DNA from 3 places in the Escherichia ruysiae genome. Region 2 is predicted to be linked to each of the others. Evidence: predicted binding sites of a transcription regulator. Region 2 holds the regulator's gene; each other region holds the start of a gene.
The links. The regulator PurR, encoded in region 2, represses purine synthesis genes. The targets are predictions, from matches to a motif close to CANGCAAACGTTTGCNTG.
Positions count from the first base shown of each region.

Region 1: a site for PurR is predicted at 1,532-1,549, ahead of purT (formate-dependent phosphoribosylglycinamide formyltransferase). Genes of this name have one in related genera too.
Region 3: a site for PurR is predicted at 2,113-2,130, ahead of pyrC (dihydroorotase). Genes of this name have one in related genera too.

Region 1 is NZ_JAVIWS010000001.1:65,383-68,662, reverse strand. Features, by position in the region: gene RGV86_RS00420 (tellurite resistance TerB family protein) at 1-425, opposite strand, end outside; gene yebF (protein YebF) at 731-1,087, opposite strand; gene yebG (DNA damage-inducible protein YebG) at 1,154-1,444, opposite strand; gene purT (formate-dependent phosphoribosylglycinamide formyltransferase) at 1,586-2,764, shown strand; gene kdgA (bifunctional 4-hydroxy-2-oxoglutarate aldolase/2-dehydro-3-deoxy-phosphogluconate aldolase) at 3,000-3,280, opposite strand, start outside.
Region 2 is NZ_JAVIWS010000001.1:244,241-247,520, reverse strand. Features, by position in the region: gene RGV86_RS01345 (MFS transporter) at 1-237, opposite strand, end outside; gene cydH (cytochrome bd-I accessory subunit CydH) at 403-492, opposite strand; gene purR (HTH-type transcriptional repressor PurR) at 790-1,815, shown strand; gene punR (DNA-binding transcriptional activator PunR) at 1,812-2,744, opposite strand; gene punC (purine nucleoside transporter PunC) at 2,857-3,280, shown strand, end outside.
Region 3 is NZ_JAVIWS010000001.1:4,449,782-4,453,061, forward strand. Features, by position in the region: gene solA (N-methyl-L-tryptophan oxidase) at 1-51, opposite strand, end outside; gene bssS (biofilm formation regulator BssS) at 166-420, opposite strand; gene dinI (DNA damage-inducible protein I) at 697-942, opposite strand; gene pyrC (dihydroorotase) at 1,016-2,062, opposite strand; gene RGV86_RS21245 (lipoprotein) at 2,168-2,728, opposite strand; gene mdtH (multidrug efflux MFS transporter MdtH) at 2,900-3,280, opposite strand, start outside.

The DNA of each region.
Region 1 (3,280 bases), 180 kb from region 2:
ACACGCCCCTGCTCTTCCACGCCGGCTTCACGCAATTGCTGGTCGATAGCTGCACGTTCTTTGGCATCAATATGACCATCACTTTTAGCGGCAAAGACCAGCGCAAGGATCAAACGTTCCGTACGCTCATCCAGCGGCGTGCTTTGAGTGCCGAATTGCGGTTCATCCTGATGCGCCGCACGAATTTTATCTTTGTATTTGTTCCACAGCACCGTACCCGCTACCGCTCCGCCGCCAACCAGCAACGCATTGGTGCCATATTTCGTGAGAAGTTTACGTGCTGATTTATTTGCGACCAGCAACCCTGCCAGCCCGCCTAATGCGCCCGGCACTAAAAGTTTGCCCAATCCCTGCTCCGTAGACGAGGAGGTAGAAGAACTGCTTTGCCCAAGAAGGGATTGCAGTTGATTTAACCAGTTAGCCATATTTGCTCCTCAATAACCATTTTTAGTGCCTGTAGCATAGCGGATGAGGATGTCAGAAAGTGTATATTGCGGCAAAAGATGCGCAAATAAACGGACCGAAAGGAAGTCAGCGACGGAAATTCGCGTCAGATAAGGAACTCGGCTATGGTGGGAATTTGGATGAAGGATTGATTGGGATTATCTGCTGCTGATTGCCTACTGCGATGCTGTCGCGCCTTATCATGCCTACGGGGTCTGATGCATTGTAAGGCGGACAGGTGCTTACACCACATCCGCCAGGAATTATGCGCAATGACTAATAGCCATTAACGACGCTGATACTCCGCCATTCCCGCTTTACAGTCCACGCTTACCTGATAATGAATATCGGCACTTTTACCGCGCACGGTCAGCGGAACTGACCATTTATCATCTTTACCCTGAATATCCTGCAAACTAACCCACGCAACCGGATCTGCCTGACCAACGATTTTTTGATCGTCTGCCCAGCGCGCTACGCGGTTTTGTTGATAATCGCGTTTTACACTCGCGGCAATTCCGGCTGCATCCAGACCTTCACACTTTGGGAAAGTTACTGACTTGCTGGTTTCGTTATTTGCAGCAAAAACTGATGCGCAGGCAGAAAGCAGTAACAGCCCCAACAACGCTCCTCTTTTTTTCATGTTTTTCTCCATAGCACAATGATTCAGGAGAAAGCATGGTACAAATTGTCAGGAGCGCAAGTTGCTTCAGGCGGCGTGGGTCTCATCTTCCGCATCGTTGCTATTATCGACCACCTGCGGAGACGGTAATTTGCCTGTTTTCAGGATGGTACTCAGGACATCTTTCTGTTCTGCCAGCCACAGTGAAAGAGCTTCACGTTGCTCGTCTTCCATTTTGACCGGGGAATTTGCCAGCCAGGTGTCGAGCAGATCCGCCGTATCAAGCATTTTGTCATAAGCATCGGCTTCCTTTTTGCTGGTAAACGACATCTTCTCTTCGCCCTCACGAATGACTACGTATTTAATTTCAACCGCCATTTGCAGCCTCTCATCATAACTGTAATTTTATACAGTATATTTCTTTTCAATCGAGAAATCAACGCAAGCAATCAAGCAATAAAGACACACGCAAACGTTTTCGTTTATACTTCACGCGGAATTAATCAGGGGATATTCGTTATGACGTTATTAGGCACTGCGCTGCGTCCGGCAGCAACTCGCGTGATGTTATTAGGTTCCGGTGAACTGGGTAAAGAAGTGGCAATCGAGTGCCAGCGCCTCGGCGTAGAGGTGATTGCGGTTGATCGCTATGCCGACGCGCCAGCCATGCATGTCGCACACCGCTCCCATGTCATTAATATGCTGGATGGTGATGCATTGCGCCGCGTGGTTGAACTGGAAAAGCCGCACTATATCGTGCCGGAGATTGAAGCTATTGCCACCGATATGCTGATCCAGCTTGAAGAGGAAGGACTGAATGTTGTCCCCTGCGCGCGCGCGACAAAATTAACCATGAATCGCGAGGGCATCCGCCGTCTGGCGGCAGAAGAGCTTCAAATTCCCACTTCAACGTATCGTTTTGCCGACAGCGAAAACCTTTTCCGCGAGGCGGTTGCCGCCATTGGCTATCCCTGTATTGTTAAACCGGTGATGAGTTCTTCCGGCAAGGGGCAGACATTTATTCGCTCTGCCGAACAGCTTGCTCAGGCGTGGGAGTACGCCCAGCAAGGTGGTCGCGCTGGAGCAGGTCGTGTGATTGTTGAAGGCGTGGTTAAGTTTGACTTCGAAATTACACTACTGACCGTCAGCGCCGTGGATGGTGTCCATTTCTGTGCGCCAGTCGGCCATCGTCAGGAAGATGGAGATTACCGTGAATCCTGGCAACCGCAGCAAATGAGCCCCCTTGCCCTTGAACGTGCGCAGGAGATTGCCCGTAAAGTGGTGCTGGCGCTGGGAGGTTATGGGCTGTTTGGTGTCGAGTTGTTTGTCTGTGGTGATGAGGTGATTTTCAGTGAAGTCTCCCCTCGCCCGCATGACACCGGGATGGTGACGTTAATTTCTCAGGATCTCTCAGAATTTGCCCTACATGTACGCGCGTTCCTTGGACTGCCTGTTGCTGGGATCCGCCAGTATGGTCCAGCCGCTTCTGCGGTTATCCTGCCGCAACTGACCAGTCAGAATGTCACGTTTGATAATGTGCAGAATGCCGTAGGCGCAGGTCTACAGATTCGATTATTTGGTAAGCCGGAAATTGATGGCAGCCGTCGTCTGGGTGTGGCACTGGCTACTGCAGAGAGTATTGATGAGGCCATTAAACGCGCGAAGCACGCCGCCGGTCAGGTGAAAGTGCAAGGTTAAATCTGTTAAAAACAAGCTACAAAAATGCCCGATTCTCGATCGGGCATTTCAGATTGCTGACAAAGTGCGCTTTGTTTATGTCAGATGCGGCGTAAACGCCTTATCTGACCTACAAATCTTATGAATTCAATATATTACAATTCACTTGTAGGCCTGATAAGCATAGCGCATCAGGCAATGTTGCGTTTGTCATCATCCTCAAAAATGCCCGATTCTCGATCGGGCATTTTGACTCTTACAGCTTAGCGCCTTCTACTGCTTCACGCGCCAGCTTAGTAATACGGTCGTAATCGCCCGCTTCCAGCGCATCCGCCGGAACCAGCCAGGAACCACCGATGCACAGTACGCTTTTCAGCGCCAGGTAATCACGGTAGTTAGCCGGAGAAATGCCACCAGTCGGGCAGAAACGCACCTGGGAGAACGGACCTGCGATCGCTTGCAGGGCTTTCACGCCGCCGTTAGCTTCAGCCGGGAAGAATTTGAACTCTTTCAGGCCGTAGTCCATACCCAGCATCA
Region 2 (3,280 bases):
AATCGCCATCAGGAAAATCAGCGCACTACGGCGGGCACGATGAGAAAGCAGAAGCGTCATCAATGGCGCGCCAACCATCACGCCAACCGCATAGGCGCTGATTAACATTCCGGCAGCGGGAATCGAGACATCCACACCACGCGCAATAACGGGCAACAAGCCCATTGGCGAGAATTCCGTTGTCCCGATACCAAATGCGCCAATTGCCAGCGCCAGCAACGGATAGTTAATTTTCATGCCTAATCTCCACCTCTTCGCGTCATCACGCGATGTTCATCAAAGTGGCGAAAGCATGACATCAATCACAAAAGAATGAAAATAACAAAAAGAGAAAACACTTTTGCCATTTTGCTAACAAAGAGGAAGGAGATGTGAGGGAGAACGCGCTCCCTCGAGGGGAAATCAGTGTAGCGCGGCAGTCAAACCCACGGCCACGATCAAACCAAGAACGATAATGGTTGTTACCAGTGAAAATTTAAGGTCGGTGCTCATCAAGTTTTCTCCTTTTTATTACCCCACAAAAAGTGATATTACGCATTTTTACATACTGTGATGAAAAAATCTCCCGTCATTTATAATGATAAGTGTTTTTACTACTTCCCCTTTTCATCAAGATCGGCCAAAATTCCACGCTTACATTATTTGCGTACTGGCCATTGACCCCTTCCTGACGCTCTGTGTCATTTTCCCGGCGTACCGCAACACTTTTGTTGTGCGTAAGGTGTGTAAAGGCAAACGTTTACCTTGCGATTTTGCAGGAGCTGAAGTTAGGGTCTGGAGTGAAATGGAATGGCAACAATAAAAGATGTAGCGAAACGAGCAAACGTTTCCACTACAACTGTGTCACACGTAATCAACAAAACACGTTTCGTCGCTGAAGAAACGCGCAATGCTGTGTGGGCAGCGATCAAAGAATTACACTACTCCCCTAGCGCGGTGGCGCGTAGCCTGAAGGTTAACCACACCAAGTCTATCGGTTTGCTGGCGACCAGCAGCGAAGCGGCCTATTTCGCCGAAATCATTGAAGCGGTAGAAAAAAATTGCTTCCAGAAAGGCTACACGCTGATTCTGGGCAATGCGTGGAACAATCTTGAGAAACAGCGGGCTTATCTGTCGATGATGGCGCAAAAACGCGTCGATGGCCTGCTGGTGATGTGTTCGGAGTATCCGGAACCGTTGCTGGCGATGCTGGAAGAGTATCGCCATATCCCGATGGTGGTGATGGACTGGGGTGAAGCAAAAGCAGACTTTACCGATGCGGTTATCGATAACGCTTTTGAAGGCGGTTACATGGCCGGGCGCTATCTGATTGAACGCGGTCACCGCGAAATTGGCGTTATTCCTGGTCCTCTGGAGCGTAACACCGGTGCAGGTCGTTTGGCGGGCTTTATGAAAGCGATGGAAGAAGCCATGATCAAAGTGCCGGAAAACTGGATTGTGCAAGGTGACTTTGAGCCTGAATCAGGTTATCGCGCCATGCAGCAAATCCTGTCGCAACCACACAGACCTACCGCTGTCTTCTGTGGCGGCGATATTATGGCAATGGGCGCACTCTGTGCCGCTGATGAAATGGGGCTGCGCGTCCCGCAGGATGTTTCGCTGATCGGTTATGATAACGTGCGCAACGCTCGCTACTTTACCCCGGCACTGACCACTATCCATCAGCCAAAAGATTCGCTGGGTGAAACGGCGTTCAATATGCTGTTGGATCGTATCGTCAACAAACGCGAAGAACCGCAGTCAATTGAAGTTCATCCACGGTTGATTGAACGTCGCTCCGTGGCTGATGGCCCGTTCCGCGACTATCGTCGTTAATCACCCGTTGCGGGAGTCTCTTCCGGCTCCCGCAGCCACTCCTTATTCAGCGTCTCACTATCGCCGAGATACTCAAGCAACCAGGTTAAAGCAGGCGACATATCATTCTGCTGCCAGGTCAGACAACATGCTGAATCAGGGAATGGATTTTCCAGTTCTAGTGCTACCCACTTCCCCTCATTAAGCCACGGTTTGGCGAAATGTGTCGGCACCATACCGATGCATAACCCAGCCGAAATACACGTTGCCGATGATTCCCAGTCCGGTACAACAAGGCGCTTTTGGTTATCCAGCAGCCAGGTAATACGTTTTGGTAGCGTCCGCGAGGTGTCTTCGCGCACCAGCGATGGCCAGTTGCGCAACGTATCATCGCTGAATGGCCCATTCATTGACGCAAGCGGATGATGACGGGCAACAACACAACTCCAGCTCAACATCCCCATATCACGGAAGGCGTAACGACCGCCCACCGGAATCGCTCGTGTCGCGCCAATCGCCAGTTCCACGCGCCCGTCGGAAAGCGCATCCCAGACACCGTTAAATACTTCCTGAAATACCAGAAGTTCAACGTCATCAAAATGGCGATAGAAATCAACGATCATCTGCCGTGTACGTTCTGGCCTGACGATATTATCCACCGCAATGGCTAACTGACCGCGCCAGCCGTTCGCAATCTGCTGACATTGCTGGCGAGTGATCTGCATTTTTTTGACAACAGAGCGCCCTTCTTTGAGAAACCACGCCCCGGCAGCGGTCAGTTCCACATCACGATGACGCCGTTCAAAAAGCGGCACCGCCAGCCACTCTTCCAGCTGACGCACGGTATAGCTGACCGCTGAAGGAACGCGATGTAACTCCTGAGCCGCAGCACTAAAACTGCCATTACGCGCTACCGCATCAACCACTTCGAGAGAATACTCAGACCACATAGTTTGCCTGCAAAATTTTTGAAACCAGTCATCAAATATTACCGTTTCACAACAGGAATTTCACTCCCTACACTTTGCGACGGTGTTTAACTGAGAAATTTAGAGAATATACATGCAACCTGGGAAAAGATTTTTAGTCTGGCTGGCGGGTTTGAGCGTACTCGGTTTTCTGGCAACCGATATGTATCTGCCCGCTTTCGCCGCCATTCAGGCCGATTTGCAAACGCCTGCGTCTGCTGTCAGTGCCAGCCTTAGTCTGTTCCTTGCCGGTTTTGCCGCAGCCCAACTTCTGTGGGGGCCGCTCTCCGACCGTTATGGTCGTAAACCGGTGTTATTAATCGGCCTGACAATTTTTGCATTAGGTAGTCTGGGGATGTTATGGGTGGATAACGCCATCACTCTGCTGGTATTACGGTTTGTGCAAGCGGTTGGTGTCTGTGCCGCCGCAGTTATCTGGCAGGCGTTGGTGACGGATTACTATCCTTCACAAAAAGTGAATCGTATTTTCGCCACGATCATGCCATTGGTGGGACTCT
Region 3 (3,280 bases), 4.2 Mb from region 2:
GGCTGCAGCGCCTACGGAACCGCTGCCAATAATGATGAGATCGTATTTCATTTTTTTCTCTCTGCTCTCATGGTTTAAGCAGAGTAATTAAGTGAATGCAGATATACAACCCAGAAATAGTAAAGGCACCAATCTGGTGCCTTTTGGGTGGATGGTCATGTCAAGTTAATGACGACGATACTCATTTACATGGAAATCACCAGATTCAATTTTGGCGATTCCTGCTTCTAATATCGAAATAAATTGTCTGGCAACATCAGTAGTTAACCAGAGTGTCTGACCAACTTCAGTCCCTTCCTGCTCGGACTTATTTGGGGTCTGGTAGTGCAAACGCAACATCAGAGCATCATAGCTATCAACGGTGCTGATGTCCCACCCTACGAGCGGATGAGTCTGAATGACTTCATTGTTTTTTTCCATCATGGCCCCCTAATTCGTGTTACTAGACAACGTTATTCGAGGTTCAATGCATTTTTATCTGAAGCAACTTCAGTATACCAATAAGTAAGGGTATCCACAGAATTTTTAAAGGGGGAAAGAGATATTTTTTTGTTTTTAAGATTTATATGAACAATAAAACAGCATGTCATTCATATTTTTTTAGCATATCGTGCAATTATTTTGAGGAAGTGTAGAAATTTTGTGCTGAAAATAAAAAAGCCGGGGCGACCCGGCAAAAACAAACATTACTGCATATTATTCGCTAACGAACCAGTCATCTGCGCTTTCCCATGTTTCTTGCAGAATTTCGCTAATGCGCTGTTTATCTTCTTTTGTTGCGCCAATAACCGATAAATTATTAGCTGCGGCATAACGAACAGAAACATGACCTTCGTTATCAGGAAACGCATATTGAATACGGCGGGAAAGTTCAACTGCCAGAGCGTCAATGGCTCCGGCAGGTAATGGAGAAGTTTTCGCTATGGTGACTTCAATTCTCATAATAGCCCCCTGTTTAATATACTGGTTATTTATACAGGCAAAATAACCTAATGACAACAGGGAACTACGTTTTTTATTGTTTAACTGTCCAGCGTACTGTTTCTCCGGCCAGGAATGGCACCAACGTGTCGTCAGTCAGAGCGATGCTTTCAGCCACTTTCTGCTCTTCGCGTACCAGTTCAATAAACGATTCGTTGACTGGCAAACCATAGAACTGCGGGCCGTTTAAAGAACAGAATGCTTCAAAGTGCTGTAACGCATTCATTTCTTCAAAGACAGTGGCGTAACTGCCCAGCGCCGTTGGGGCATTAAAACAGCCGGCACAACCGCAGCTACTCTCTTTGCGATGACGCGCATGTGGCGCGGAGTCAGTCCCAAGGAAAACGCGACTAAAGCCACTGGCGACCAGTTCACGCAGCGCCTGTTGATGCACATTACGTTTGAGAATGGGCAGGCAGTACAGATGCGGACGTATGCCACCAACCAGCATATGGTTACGGTTAAACATCAAATGCTGGGGTGTAATGGTAGCAGCCAGCAGTTCATTACCGTCACGAACATATTCAGCGGCATCTTTCGTCGTGATGTGCTCAAAAACCACTTTCAGCCCAGCCAGACGTTGGCGTAGCGGCTCCATAACAGTTTCAATAAAGCGCGCTTCACGGTCAAAAATGTCGATGTCGGCGTGTGTCACCTCTCCGTGTACCAGCAGTGGCATACCCATTTTTTCCATTCGCTCCAGTACGGGCATGATAGCGTCAACCGACGTCACGCCGTGGCTGGAGTTGGTGGTCGCGTTTGCTGGGTAAAGTTTTGCAGCGGTGAACACGCCTTCGTTAAACCCTCGCTCCAGTTCGTCTGCATCCAGTGAATCAGTTAGGTAGCAGGTCATCAGCGGGATGAAGTCGTGCCCGGCAGGGACGGCGTCAAGAATACGTTGACGATAAGCCACGGCAGCTTCAACGGTCGTCACGGGCGGTGCCAGATTGGGCATAACGATGGCCCGACCATAGGTTTGGCTGGTATACGGCACGACAGTTTTTAACATGTCGCCATCGCGGAGGTGAAGGTGCCAGTCGTCTGGGCGGCGGATCTTTAATACCTGGGATGGTGCAGTCATTAATCTCTATGCTCCGGCTGAAGGGATGTTTTTGCCGGACACAAAGGATAAGCGGAAACGTTTTCCTTTGCACGAAAAATAAAGGGCGCGAATGCGCCCTCGTGTTTAATCAGTAAACGGAATGACAATTTCGCCAGGTTTCACCTCAATACCTTTCGCCAGTTTTTTCGCCATTGCTTCACCTTTGCTGCCATCTTCGCGCAGAATGTAAGCCGGTTGCTGGTTAAAGTAGTTGCGTAATGCCTGATTCAAATAGGGGAGCAACGTTTGCATCACTGTCTGCATTTTTTCCGGTTGTACCGTCGCATCGACCACTTCCATTTCCTTCAGGAAGATAGCGCCTTTTTCTTTATCGAAAACCGGCAGTGCTTTCAGTTTTAGTTTCATGGTCGCTTTCTGGCTGCCGAACAGGGAGTTCATATCCAGATTTGCATCCCCGGTTAAGGTTATCTTATTCGGCTCTTCGCGACCAATTTGGCTGGCCAGGTTTGTCAGAACAATATGGGCATCCGCTACGCCGGGCAAACCGATATCTTTCGAGAAATTATTATGTTTCTCAAGTGACTGGTTAATTTCTTGTTCGCTAATCGTGTACTGGGTGAGTTGATTACAGCCAACGAGCAGGCCGCTGACGAGCAATGCAGCGGCAAATAAAAACTTGTTCATGGTAGTCCTCGACATGAAATCTGCGTCAATATCCTGACACAACGCAGCATGTGCCACCAGCGTTAAACTCGCCAGCAGAAAAAACTGAATTCTGCGGCGGCAGGTAATAACAAGCTGTTAAGGCGTGTCAGGTTGACAGGGCGAGCAATGGTAACAGAAAGCATCGCGTTTTCAGGCGTCGCGTTCCAGCAACCGACGCGCCGCGCGTTTCTGGCTAAATTGCCAACCCAGCGCAAGGAAGGTGATTATGCCAATAATGCCCAACATCATCCACGGTAACTCTGGTTGTTGTGCCGACTTTCCCAGATCAAACAGCCAACCGCCGCCGATATAGCCAATAGCTCCGCCAATGGCCAGACCCAGACGGCTAAAACCCATATAGCTGCCGCGTGCTCGTGCATCCGCCAGCGAGGCACTTAAGGTTTCACGCGCAGGTTCGGCAATGATCGAACCGATATAAAACAGACAAATCAGGGTGAAAAGTTGTTGCAGGCTGCTGACCATGCCCACCGGCATCATGCTTAATGACATTATCAACAACCCAGCCATCAA